4 regions of the Klebsiella sp. HN106 genome follow, and region 1 is predicted to be linked to each of the others. Evidence: predicted binding sites of a transcription regulator. Region 1 holds the regulator's gene; each other region holds the start of a gene.
What was found. Region 1 encodes LexA, which represses DNA repair genes until DNA is damaged. Its sites were predicted from a motif close to TNCTGTATGTACATACAGNA; they were not measured.
Positions count from the first base shown of each region.

Region 1 (3,143 bases):
ACCCCGCCGCCGCCACCGCCATGCTGTTACGCATCTCCGCACCGCGCGTCGCACCGATAAACATGCCGTCCAGCAGGTAGCACCAGACGCCAATGACCGGCAGAATCATCTGCCAGACCAGATAGCGGTCGGCCAGCTGCTGCAGGGAAGGCAGCGAGGTCAGCAACGCAATAATCTGTTCGCCGGCAAGTCCGTAAATCAGCGCAAACGCCAGCGCCACTATCCCTGACTGGCGGCAAGCCGCATGCCAGACAGCCAGCAGCCGTCTATCGTCACGCGCGCCGTAGGCCTGCCCGGAGTGCGCCTCAACGGCGTAGGCAAAACCGTCCAACGCGTAGGCGGTAAAGGTCAGCATCGTCATGAGAACCGCATTGACCGCGACGACATCGGCGCCGAGGCGAGCGCCAAATACCGTTACCGCACCGAAGCAAAGCTGTAGCAGCAGCGAACGCAGCATGATGTCGCGATTCAGCGCCAGCAGGCGACGTATATCGCCGCGCCAGGCGTTTTTTAGCATTAACAGGGAAACGCCGCGCAGCGCCAGCACGCGCCTTGCCATCAGCAGGCCGATAAAGAAAGTGGCGTATTCTGCCGTGACCGTTGCCAGCGCCGCCCCCTGCACGTTCATATGCAGACCCATCACCAGCCATACATCGAGCACAATGTTAAGAACATTGCCGACCACCAGCAGGATCACCGGCGCTCTGGCGTACTGCACGCCCAGCAGCCAGCCCAGCAGGACCAGGTTCGCCAGCGATGCCGGCGCGCTTAGCCAGCGGATCTCAAGGAAGCGTCTGGCCTGTTCGAGCACGGCTTCGCTGCCGCCGACGATGTGCAGCGCCAGGTCGATCAACGGCATCCGCAAGAGCACAATGGCCGCCCCGGCGGCCAGCGCCAGGCACAGCGGCTGCACCAGCGCACGCGCCAGACGCTGCGGATCTTTAGCGCCGTACGCCTGGGCCGTCAGCCCAGTGGTACTCATTCGCAGGAACAACAGCAGCATAAAGAGGAAGCTGGTTGCCGTTGCGCCAACCGCCACGCCCCCCAGATAAACCGGGCTATCGAGATGACCAATAACGGCGGTGTCCACCAGTCCGAGCAGCGGAACGGTGATATTGGAGAAGATCATGGGCAGCGCTAAGCGCCACAGGGCTTTGTCGGCGGCGTTAAAAAACATGGAGAGAGTGCCAAAAAGAGGAAAAACGACGCAGCATCATGCATCAGATGATGCCGCGAGAGGAAGAGTTTACTGCCAGTTGCCGTTGCGAATAACGCCGACGGCCAGGCCTTCAATGGTGAAACTTTGTTGACGAAGATCCACCACGATTGGCGAAAATTCGCTGTTTTCCGGCAGCAGTTCGACGACGTTACCCTGCTTTTTCAGGCGCTTTACGGTCACTTCTTCGTCAATACGCGCCACAACTACCTGGCCGTTACGCACATCCTGAGTTTTATGGACTGCCAGCAGGTCGCCATCAAGAATGCCGATGTCTTTCATCGACATACCGCTGACGCGCAGCAGAAAATCGGCATTCGGTTTAAACATGGCCGGATCGACCTGATAGTGGCCTTCAATATGCTGCTGGGCCAGCAGCGGTTCCCCTGCTGCTACGCGGCCAATAAGCGGCAGGCCCGTTTCTTCTTCCGTCAGCAGACGAATACCGCGGGAGGCGCCGGAAACGATTTCGATTGCGCCTTTACGCGCCAGCGCTTTCAGGTGCTCTTCCGCCGCGTTTGGGGAACGGAACCCCAAGCGCTGAGCAATCTCCGCACGCGTCGGCGGCATGCCCGTCTGGCTGATATGATCCCGAATGAGATCAAACACCTCTTGCTGCCTGGTCGTTAACGCTTTCATTCCGCCCCCTGGGTGTATATACAGTTATGCTGTGAGTATATACAGCTAACGGTGATTTTGGAACCACATTTCACACAAAAATCAGGAGTTTCTTTTCGTTTTGCGAGCCGCTACGACAGGAGTTAGCGGTAATTTGCCCATAAAAGGGTTCCCCAGGTGATCAGCGCGATGACAATCGCCAGCAAAACCGCCGCAGAGCCCATGTCTTTCGCGCGCCCGGAAAGCTCATGATGCTCAGGGCCTATACGGTCCACGACCGCTTCAATCGCGCTGTTGATAATTTCAACTATCATCACTATCAGGACCGAGCCAATTAACAGCACCCGGGTAATGGCATCGACGTCTAACCAGCAGGCAATCACCACGGCAATGATGGCCGCGATGCCTTCCTGACGAAATGCGGCCTCGTTGACCCATGCCGCCCGGAATCCTTTCCAGGAATACCCTGCCGCTTTAATAATTCGGGTTAACCCAGTGGTATTATTGGCCATCAAACAAACCTTTTTATGTAAATGACGTCAATGAGTGTACGCGTTTGCCGCGTTACAACGGAAATTTTGCGCACTTTCTGTTATTCTTGCGGCGCATTTGCATGATTAACCAGAGGCTTCACATCGTCTATGTCTGGCTGGCAACGAATTTACTATAAATTACTGAATTTACCATTAAGGGCGCTGGTAAAAAGCAAGTCGATTCCGGCACAACCTGCTCAAGAGTTAGGCCTGGATACCTCGCGGCCCATTATGTACGTCCTGCCCTACAATTCGAAGGCGGACCTGCTGACGCTGCGCGCGCAATGTCTGGAGCATGAGTTACCGGACCCGCTGGAGCCGCTGGAGATCGACGGCGCCCTGCTTCCGCGCTACGTATTTATCCACGGCGGACCGCGCGTATTCACCTATTACACGCCGAAAGAAGAGTCTATCAAGCTCTTTCACGACTATCTGGATTTGCACCGTAATCACCCCGATCTTGATGTGCAAATGGTGCCAGTCTCGGTCATGTTCGGTCGCGCACCGGGGCGTGAAAAAGGCGAGGTTAACCCGCCACTGCGCATGCTCAACGGCATTCAGAAATTCTTCGCCGTTCTGTGGCTGGGCCGCGACAGCTTTGTGCGTTTCTCGCCTTCGGTCTCGCTGCGTAAAATGGCGGACGAACACGGCACCGATAAAACTATCGCTCAGAAGCTGGCCCGCGTGGCGCGTATGCACTTCGCCCGTCAGCGTCTGGCGGCGGTCGGTCCGCGCCTGCCTGCGCGCCAGGATCTGTTCAATAAACTGCTGGCGTC
Region 1 covers NZ_JBLURD010000003.1:323,983-327,125, forward strand. Annotated here, with positions in the region: gene dinF (MATE family efflux transporter DinF) at 1-1,177, opposite strand, end outside; gene lexA (transcriptional repressor LexA) at 1,247-1,855, opposite strand; gene ACSIPU_RS12530 (diacylglycerol kinase) at 1,978-2,346, opposite strand; gene plsB (glycerol-3-phosphate 1-O-acyltransferase PlsB) at 2,476-3,143, shown strand, end outside.

Region 2 (3,143 bases), on a different contig from region 1:
ATCTTCAACGTAACGCAAAGACGTAATGAGCAGCGTATCCCCTGCCACAATACCCTCTTCAGGGATGCTGTCAGTGGACGTCCAGTACTGACCCGCCAGCAAAGAATGAAATCGCTCTAAACGGTCAATGTTATTTTTGCTGACCAGGTCACCCATATACCTTTCCTTCCAGATTCGTATGTTAGGTGAATCATACCAGATTGCACTTACCGTCTAATAACTCAAAAAACACCAACTTAGGCATTCACTAGAAATGAATCCGTCCACTATTATTCATTAATTAAATAGATTCTTAGATATGAATAGCGCATTGCTTTTAAAGCAGGTTTCGCAAAGGGTTAAAAAAGGCTTCTTAAGTGAAGCCTTTAATAATAAATGCTACTTATCTTCAGAGGGATACATTTCCCAGTATTTATTACGTACATTAACAAGGCAATGGTCTGCTGTTTCTGAAGCGCCTTTGTCGCGGTTTACAAAGGCTTCTGCAACTTCATCCAACTTATCCGGTACCGTATTTAATGGTAATGCCTGCTTCAGGTTGGTGGTTACCAGTTCCTTTGCTTTATCATGATTAAGTTCAGTTCGGATGCTTGCATCTTTACAAATATCATCAACCTTACCATCAAGAATAATGTTTGGGATAGGTTCGTTTTCAACTTTATGTGTAGTATTAGCAGAGGAGCCAAAAGCGACTGACATCATCGCACACAGCAGAATATTTTTTAATTTCATAGTTCACTCCATTATGACTATTGATATCTACTTATGAAGTATTAGTTATATCATGTTTGCCGTCAAAACATAGAACCCACTGTTTTGACTTTAAACATATCATGCTACAACGTTTTTTTGCACGTGACTTTAGTAGGCATGATTTATGAGGTTTCAGCAGGACGTCAGATTGTTGTCGATCCAGTATTGATGCAAGCCTACCGTCCATTTCTTCGATAAGGCCGAAAGTAAAAGCGCTAAACCACAGCAGTTACCAGGAGTAAAAATTCGTATGGGATCTGGAGAACCGACTTTAACACTCATAATGAACTCCAGAATGTTGCCATGGCATAGACTATTTCTAAGCCTGACGATATCTGCTTCAGGTTTTTTACCAGCGTCTATCTTTGCCAACATATTCTTCTCGGCTGGAAATGACAGTAATTCTATCGGCATCCCTTCCTGCTTAGCCTTTCGCATTAAAGCGTTACTCATTACTGACGTACCATCTAAGTCCACCAGTACAGGAACTGACTGCTGAACGTTAACAGTTGATTTCAACTTCAGCGTAACCCTGAGTGATGTTTCGATCCCATTCAGAAAGCTCGTACAGGCCGGTAACCATAGACCATGATGCAGCGCCTCGGTTGCTTGTTTAAAAAACCAGTCAATCACGGGGACAGTGCAATGCTCATAATAGTGATTTACCTCGCTGAACCTTGCCATATAAGCATCGTACTCAGCCTGGTCTTCAGGAGATAAAAAATTTGGTGGGAGGAGCATCAGAATCCTTTCATCCTAGCTTGTATACCTTCTTCGTAGGCCAGCTCGCCATTATCGGTAAAAGATGGTTTTTGATGTTTATGATAAAGCTTAATTTTTCGTCAGGCTTGATAGCGTTACCGGAGAGATTTGATCTTTTCTCTTCAACTCGCAATACTGTTTATACATACAGTACAAGAATTCGAGTGTAGCTATGTCTGTTATCCTTGAGCACATTAGCAACAAGCCTTACGAAATGGCACCTTTTTTCAGTGATTTACTAAGCTGTGGAGTGATGAGTCCGTGCGCCGGGCATGAAGATAATGAATTAAATTTGCATGAATATGTAGTCCGCAACCGCCCCTCAACCTTCTTTGTCAGGGCGGCGGGCCTCAGTATGATCAATGCCGGTATCAATGATGGAGCAATACTGGTTGTGGATCGGTCTTTAACAGCACGACACGGCTCTATCGTCGTTGCGCTGGTGGATGGAGAGTTTACGGTAAAGATCTTACACACGTATCCTGAGCTGCTTTTGATGCCTTCTAATCCAGCCTATAAGCCGATACGTGTAAATCCTGAATCCCTTGAGATATGGGGCGTCGTCACCTTTGCACTGAATCAGTTCAGCCATGTACATGCACGTTGATATTAACGGAGCCTATGCGGCATTTGAGTGTGCGATGGATCCCAAGCTGTCAAAAAAGCCGCTCATCATAGCCAGCAATAACGATTCGTCCGTCATTGCAATGAATAAACTGGCTAAAAGCGTTGGTATTAAGCGTGGGACCCCAATTTTTAAGTGCAGGGATTTGATTCAGCAACACCGGATCGAAGTCCGGAGCTCTAACTTTACTTTGTATGAAGACTACTCAAATCGCTTCCATGAAACGCTGGAAAGCTTCGCGCCTCAATCGAGTCGATATAGCATAGATGAAAATTTCATGTTATTGAAAAACATGAACAAGATAATAGATTATGAAGATTACGGCCGGTTGATCAGAAGTACACTTCTTCATAATCTGTCCCTTACCTGTGGTGTGGGTTGTTCAAGCACCAAAACCCTCGCTAAATTATGCACCTATGCGAGCAAACGATGGGCAGCTACAGGCGGGGTTGTAGTTTTGACTGATCAGGCCAGGATCAGGAAGCTCCTGAGCCTGATCAGTACCAGAGAAATATGGGGTATTGGTCGAAAGATTAGTGAACGCCTGTCGGCTTTCGGGATCATCACTGCCGGTGATTTTTATAATAGCGACGTTCGCTTTTTACGTAAAAGCTTTGGCGTTGAAATCGAGCGTACCTGGCGGGAACTGCATGGCGAACCATGTTTCCGGCTGCACGAGTCTCCTCCTGTCAGGCAACAGATTATCGTTTCCAGAAGTTTTGGTCAGCGCCTTAATGAGATAGGCAAGCTACATGAGGCAGTTTCATTTTTTACCGCCCGGGCGGCAGAGCAGCTGCGCAAGGATGGCTCGTGGACCCGTCAAATCACAGTCTTCATTCAGAGTAGCAATTATGCGCAAGGTGAAAACCGCTACAGCAATTGTGGTATCGAGCCGCTTACCGCTACACAGGACACCCGCGATCTGGTTGATGCAGCCATGACCATCCTGAACCGCATTTACAGACCCGGGATAGCGTATGCGAAAGCAGGGGTAATGCTCTCC
Region 2 covers NZ_JBLURD010000024.1:11,293-14,435, forward strand. Annotated here, with positions in the region: gene ACSIPU_RS28385 (hypothetical protein) at 1-156, opposite strand, end outside; gene ACSIPU_RS28390 (hypothetical protein) at 379-732, opposite strand; gene ACSIPU_RS28395 (hypothetical protein) at 886-1,494, opposite strand; gene umuD (translesion error-prone DNA polymerase V autoproteolytic subunit) at 1,688-2,122, shown strand; gene umuC (translesion error-prone DNA polymerase V subunit UmuC) at 2,112-3,143, shown strand, end outside.
Region 2: umuD (translesion error-prone DNA polymerase V autoproteolytic subunit) is a predicted target of LexA. The motif match lies at 1,649-1,668, and genes of this name have one in related genera.

Region 3 (3,143 bases), on a different contig from region 1:
AACGTCTTTGTAGCCTTTAACTTCGATTTCTACACGACGGTCCGGCGCCAGGCAGTCGATCAGAGCTGCGCGTGCTTTCACGTTGTCACAGGTGTTGCCAGTAACCGGGTTGGATTCACCCATACCGCGAGCGGAGATTTTGCTGGCCGGGATACCTTTAGATACCAGGTAATCAACAACGGACTGAGCACGTTTCTCAGACAGCTGCTGGTTGTAGGCATCGGAACCGATACGGTCGGTGTAGCCCAGAACAACTGCGGAACCGTCTTTCGGATCCATGTTGCTCAGCTGGGTGTACAGCTGATCCAGAGCCTGCTGACCTTCTGGTTTCAGAGTAGATTTGTTGAAGTTGAACAGAACGTCAGACTTCAGGGTGAAGTGCTTGGTAGTCACTTCCGGAGCCGGAGCCGGAGCCGGAGCTACAACCGGAGCAACATCTTCCTGACCGAAACGGTAGGAAACACCCAGGCTCAGCATGCCGTTATCAGGACGGGTACCAACGGTGCCTGCGTCGCCGATATTGTTAACCCACTGGTATTCCAGACGGGTTGCGATGTCACGAGTAACAGCCCACTCTAAGCCACCCGCGAATACCGGGGATACGCCAGTGTCGTGTTCGCTACGGGAAACACCGGTAGAAGCGTAGTTACCTTTGGAGTCAGCGCGCCAAACCATGCCGCCCAGACGGGTATAGATGTCCAGATCGTCAGTGATTGGGTAACCCAGTTTAGCAGTCAGCTGAACGCCCTGAGCTTTGAAAGCGCCGTTGTCTACGCTGCCTTTATAAGCCATGCGGCCCAGCCAGTCGTAACCCATTTCGAAACCGAGGTACGGGTTAACCTGGTAACCACCGAACGCACCAGCACCCAGCTGATCGTTACGAACTGGACCATTGTTACCTTTGAAACCGTTACCGTAGAAACCGGTATCGTGATACTGGGACCAGCCCAGCTTACCACCTGCATACCAGGTGTTATCTTTCGGAGCGGCCTGCGCTACGGTAGCGAAGCCAGCCAGTGCCACTGCAATCGCGATAGCTGTCTTTTTCATTTTTTGCGCCTCATTATCATCCAAAATTCGCCATGAAGGTTCAGAAGACCTCACGGTTAAATCCTTCACCCGGGGCGTGACTTGTTGTTAACTGTGCTGATACATGCAGCGTAAGCCGATCACCCCTGGCGATGTAAAGTCTACAACTTAGTTAGAAACTTACAAGTGTGAACTCCGTCAGGCATATGAAAAAAAAGGGTTGTGTACACTATGTTTAACAAATAGGGTTGGCTTCAATCGAGGCAAAAAAAGTCGCGAACCCGCATCAGACAAGCATTTTAACAAAAACGCCCGCGATGAAAGCCAATCTCAGTCGCGGGCAAAAAAAATTCCAGGATTAATCCTAAACTCAGTTAATGATACAGGTTTGAGTGAATTTTTAGCCCGGAATGTTGTCTGCCAGGCTGAGCGGTATTTCTTACCGGACGCATGATAAAGCCCATCGCGTGACCTTCTTCTGCAGCGGCAACCAGTCGTTCATGTTCCTCAACGGTGAGTTCTTCCGACAGCCAGCCAATGACCACGCTATAGTTTCCCGTGCGCAGTGAGCGAACCATTGATTCGAGCGTATTAGCAGGGGAGAGCTGACTGATTTGCATCACCTTGGATAGCGGTAAACCGGATGACTGCACCCATTCGCGACTCAGCTTCTGCTGTGGTGTCAGCCAGAGCTGCCAGCGCGACTGCTGACCAAGCTGTTGTAATAAAGGAAGCAGTAGCAGTTGCGTCATCATGGGCTGATCTTCTCGATAGACTATTTCACTGATCAGCCCGTTAGCTGGCTGTTCGGCAGCGTCATGAGAGCGACGACGTACTGAAGTAGAAGTCAGTGGTGAACGATTTGCGTGAGCTGATGTAAACATAGTCTATCCCGCCTGTGGGTTACTGTATGCATATACAGTATATGCGACAGGATGAAAGATCAACTCTATTTTCTCGTTTTCTGGATGAAATTTGTACATCTTTGGCAATGAAGACAAGCTGACAGCGTTGAGTGATGGGGTGTACAGAATGTGAATTCATCGTTGTGGTCATTTCTTCTTTAAAAAATTCCTCCCACAAATTATGACGTTAACCATTTACAAATCGCGGGTGACGCCATGCTTTATGTTCTCCGGGTTGATTAATATTAATTAAGCATTTTACCTTTCCTGCTTTTTACTTCATCAAAAGGCTATTTTCGGAAAGCTGCTCGCAAAAAAACAAGCTGAGTAAAATAAAGAGATAATTCATGTTGCTGCATAAAGGGAACTCCCTTATTTTCTTATTAGCGGATCCGTTAGCAAATTTATGTCTTATTTACATGATTAACAAAGGAATAATCATGAAGAAACTCGTATGTCTTAGGATCCATCAGTTTCGGGCATGTTTGTCTCCATTAGGAAAAATAAGCTGTCGGCCCTTATTTGGTGGCTATAGCCTGGCGATAGATAATACCGTGTTTGCCATGATGGCTGAGGGGGAGATCTATCTTCGGGTTTGTGAGCAGAGTGCGCAGTATCGCGTGGCGCATAAAAACCCGCTGTTGAAGATGCAGAAGAATGGTCGTCTGGTTGCGCTTAAGTACTATCATATAGATGAAGGGCTTTGGCGTGACAGCAAAATGCTTTTTCATTTATCAGCGCTATCATTACAGACCGCTCGTAATGAAAAACATCGGCAGCGACATTCCGGAAGATTAAAGAATCTTCCAAATATTAGTTTTCACATGGAGCTCCAGTTGATTAATTCAGGTATCAAAGATGAATTAACGCTGCGAAAAATTGGCGCTAAAGAAGCCTGGCTCAGACTACGAAAAATGAATAAAGCGCTAACGGTAAACGTCCTTTATTCATTAGAGGGAGCTATTGCGGGCGTGCATGCGGCCACGCTCCCGACGCAACAGCGTCAGGAGCTTGAGGAGTGGGCGGCGGTACAGGTACAGGAGATGGAGGCCTACTCAGGTTGAATCTCAACCTGTCGCTGTAGCCGACAAATTTCTGGCAGTAGCGCCAGCAGCAGTCCAATTTGCTGCAGAACTAAAGGCTCTTTGCTGTCGGCGCGAGGGTCAAGATGGTGGATCCGGGTCTGCAGGCTTGCTAAAGCCTGCTGTA
Region 3 covers NZ_JBLURD010000002.1:6,332-9,474, reverse strand. Annotated here, with positions in the region: gene ompA (porin OmpA) at 1-1,050, opposite strand, end outside; gene sulA (SOS-induced cell division inhibitor SulA) at 1,404-1,913, opposite strand; gene ACSIPU_RS06610 (TfoX/Sxy family DNA transformation protein) at 2,375-2,998, shown strand; gene yccS (YccS family putative transporter) at 2,986-3,143, opposite strand, start outside.
Region 3: sulA (SOS-induced cell division inhibitor SulA) is a predicted target of LexA. The motif match lies at 1,934-1,953, and genes of this name have one in related genera.

Region 4 (3,143 bases), on a different contig from region 1:
TGGAAATCTGTATTCATGGTGAACCTCCTTTGCAGTTAATAAATAGGTGAAAGTGCGCGTATAGTAATCAGGCGTTAAATCTATTGCAAGCCGATTTGCCGCCGCATCAAATAATTAAGAAAACGTTCACCCCGCGCCTCCACTTCCTGTGGCTGAATAACCGTGAAGCCATGACGCGCAAAAAAGGGCTTTGCCGTAATACTGGCCTCTACCGTATAAATGCGCTCAGGAAGCTGCCTCAATAGCGTATTGAGCAGCGCGCTGGCGACGCCCTGGCGGCTATAGTCGGGAGAAACGAAGAGTAAATCGATATAGTCATCTACGGCGGTAATAAACCCGACCGGCGAGGCATCATTTATTGCCACCAGTACGCGTGACGCCGCGAGTTTTTGCCGCCAGCGGGCTTCATCAACCTGCGCCCAGGCGGCAATTTGCCGGGGGGAATAATCGGCGCTGGCTGTCTCTTTAACGGCGCGTAAAAATAGTGCGCATAGCGCCGGAAAATCCCGCTCTTCGTACATTCTTATTGTTAACATTGTTACAGTCCCAAAACGAGTTGTCGCTCCAGCTGCGGATCAAGCAGCGTCACATGTAGCCCCACCAGCCTGACTCCCCGACCTCCGCGCCGCTCGTGCCAGGTTTTATGCGCGGTAGAAATCAAATCATCTTTATTCAGCCGGGGCCAGACATGCTCCTGGGTCGTGAGCTGGAAATCATTAAACTTCAGCTTGACCCCCTGGCGAGCAATCCGCAAATCCGGTTTAACTTTCGCCAGGCGCCGTTCAAGTTCTGGATAGAGGTTCTCAATAATCGACTCACACTCCGCCCATTCGTGGATATCCTCTATCAGGGTTCGCTCAACCCCCACCGATTTGCGCTGGCGCTCGCTGCTGATTTCTCGTTCATCAATGCCGTGGCTGCGTTCCCACAATATTCGCCCGAATTTACCAAAGCGCTTGAGCAACATTGCCAGATCGCTGTTCTGTACATCTTCGCAGGTTCTCAGGCCCATGCTTTCCAGCTTCGCGGCGGAGACTTTGCCGACGCCCGGGATCTTCGACAGCGACAGCGTTTTGACAAACTCCGCTACCTGGTGCGGCGCAATGACAAACTGGCCGTCAGGTTTATTCAGATCCGAGGCGATTTTTGCCAAAAATTTTACCGGCGCAATGCCGGCAGAAGCAGTCAGATTGAGCTCGCGATGGATGGTCTCACGGATCTCCTGCGCCATCAGCGTTGCTGACCCCTGACAATGGACGCTGTCGCTGACGTCAAGATAGGCTTCATCCAGCGATAGGGGTTCGATTAACGAGGTATAGCGGGAAAAAATCTCCCGGATATGGTTCGAGGCCTCTTTGTAAGCGTCGAAACGGCCGGGAAGGAGCGTCAGGTGTGGGCAAAGTTTCAGGGCGGTGGCGGTAGGCATAGCGCTGCGCACGCCGAACTTACGCGCCGGATAGTTAGCCGTACTGATAACGCCGCGCTGTACCCGACTGCCGCCAATGGCGATAGGGATATCGCGCAGCGCCGGGTTATCACGCATTTCAACCGCTGCGAAGAAGCAGTCCATATCTACATGGATGATTTTACGCATAGCCAAACCTTAGACTGTACATGCATACAGTATAGCAAACTATGGCGAAATTTAATCTTTTTAAATCCACAACCTTAAAAAACGTGCTACAACATAAAAATGCAACAAATATGATTTATTTTTCATATAGTTATATTAATAAATAAGGTAAAACCCAATCATGAAATCAATAGTAACTGCGCTCGGTTTACTTATTGCCAGCAGCGCCTGCGCAGCACCTCAGCTTATTGCTCATCGCGGAGGTACCGGCGATGCCCCGGAAAATACACTTCCAGCAATAAAACTCGCCCTGGAAAATAAGGCCGAGGCGATCTGGATAACGGTGCAATTAAGCCAGGATGGCGTCCCGGTTTTATATCGTCCTGGCGATCTTTCCGCGCTGACTAATCATACAGGGAAAATCTCAAGCTATAGCGCAGCCGAACTGGCACGCATGGACGCGGGGTGGAAATGGGGCGATGAAACTCACCCCTGGCGCGGTAAAAATGCAACGATTCCCACGCTACAATCGGTGCTGGAACAGTGGCCGGAGACCTTCTTTTATATCGATATCAAATCGCCTGATGCCGACCCTGCGATAATGGCGGCTCGGCTTGGCGATGTGTTAAATAAAACCCATAGCCTCGCCCGCGTACGCGTGTATTCAACGGACGCTCGCTATATCGCAGCGCTACCAGAGTCAATTCCCCATTTCGTCAGCCGGGACGAAACGCGAACAAAGCTGGCGACCATTTCTCTTAGCCACCAGTGTCAGCCCACCAACTCACCAGGGGACGAGTACTGGTACGGCCTTGAGCTGAAACGCAAAGTAGAAGTCATCGAGAAGTTCACCCTGGGCGAAGGCGTATCGCCGGCCACGCTCACCTGGGATAAAGAAGCGATGGACTGTTTCCGCTCACAGGGCAAAGCCCATATCATATTCTTCGGCATTAATAATGCTGATGATTTTCGTACGGCAAGCGAGCTTGGCGCCGACGGCGTAATGGTTGACTCACCGGCAAAAGCGAAAACGTGGTAAATCAAAAAAGGCCGCATGGTGCGGCCTGCTAGTTAAATGATGCGATCCTGATTGCGCTGCGCTTCGCGTGCCATGCGTTTTTTACGCGCATCGCAGGGCTCAGGGCAGTCGCAGACCTTTTCCAGACCCAGCGATGAGATCCCCCCGCAGCTGCCCTGGATAGTTTTTCGCTTGATCAGATACCCGAGCGACATTCCCAGAATAACCAGCGCGAAAATCACAAAGGTCGCGACAAATACCGTCAGCATCATTAGCCTCCAAAATCGTCGAGCATGATGTTTTCATCCTCAACGCCGAGATCTTTCAGCATTTTGATGACCGCGGCGTTCATCACCGGCGGCCCGCACATATAGAATTCACAATCTTCCGGCGCCGGGTGATCGCGCAGATAGTTTTCATACAGGACATTGTGAATAAAGCCGGTATGACCGGTCCAGTTATCTTCAGGCTGCGGATCGGAGAGCGCCACGTGGAAGGTAAAGTTCGGATTTTCACGTGCCAGCTGCTCGAATTCGTCATCATAGAACATTT
Region 4 covers NZ_JBLURD010000019.1:31,728-34,870, reverse strand. Annotated here, with positions in the region: gene ACSIPU_RS27055 (GNAT family N-acetyltransferase) at 81-536, opposite strand; gene dinB (DNA polymerase IV) at 539-1,594, opposite strand; gene ACSIPU_RS27045 (glycerophosphodiester phosphodiesterase family protein) at 1,755-2,612, shown strand; gene nqrM ((Na+)-NQR maturation NqrM) at 2,645-2,860, opposite strand; gene nqrF (NADH:ubiquinone reductase (Na(+)-transporting) subunit F) at 2,863-3,143, opposite strand, start outside.
Region 4: dinB (DNA polymerase IV) is a predicted target of LexA. The motif match lies at 1,607-1,626, and genes of this name have one in related genera.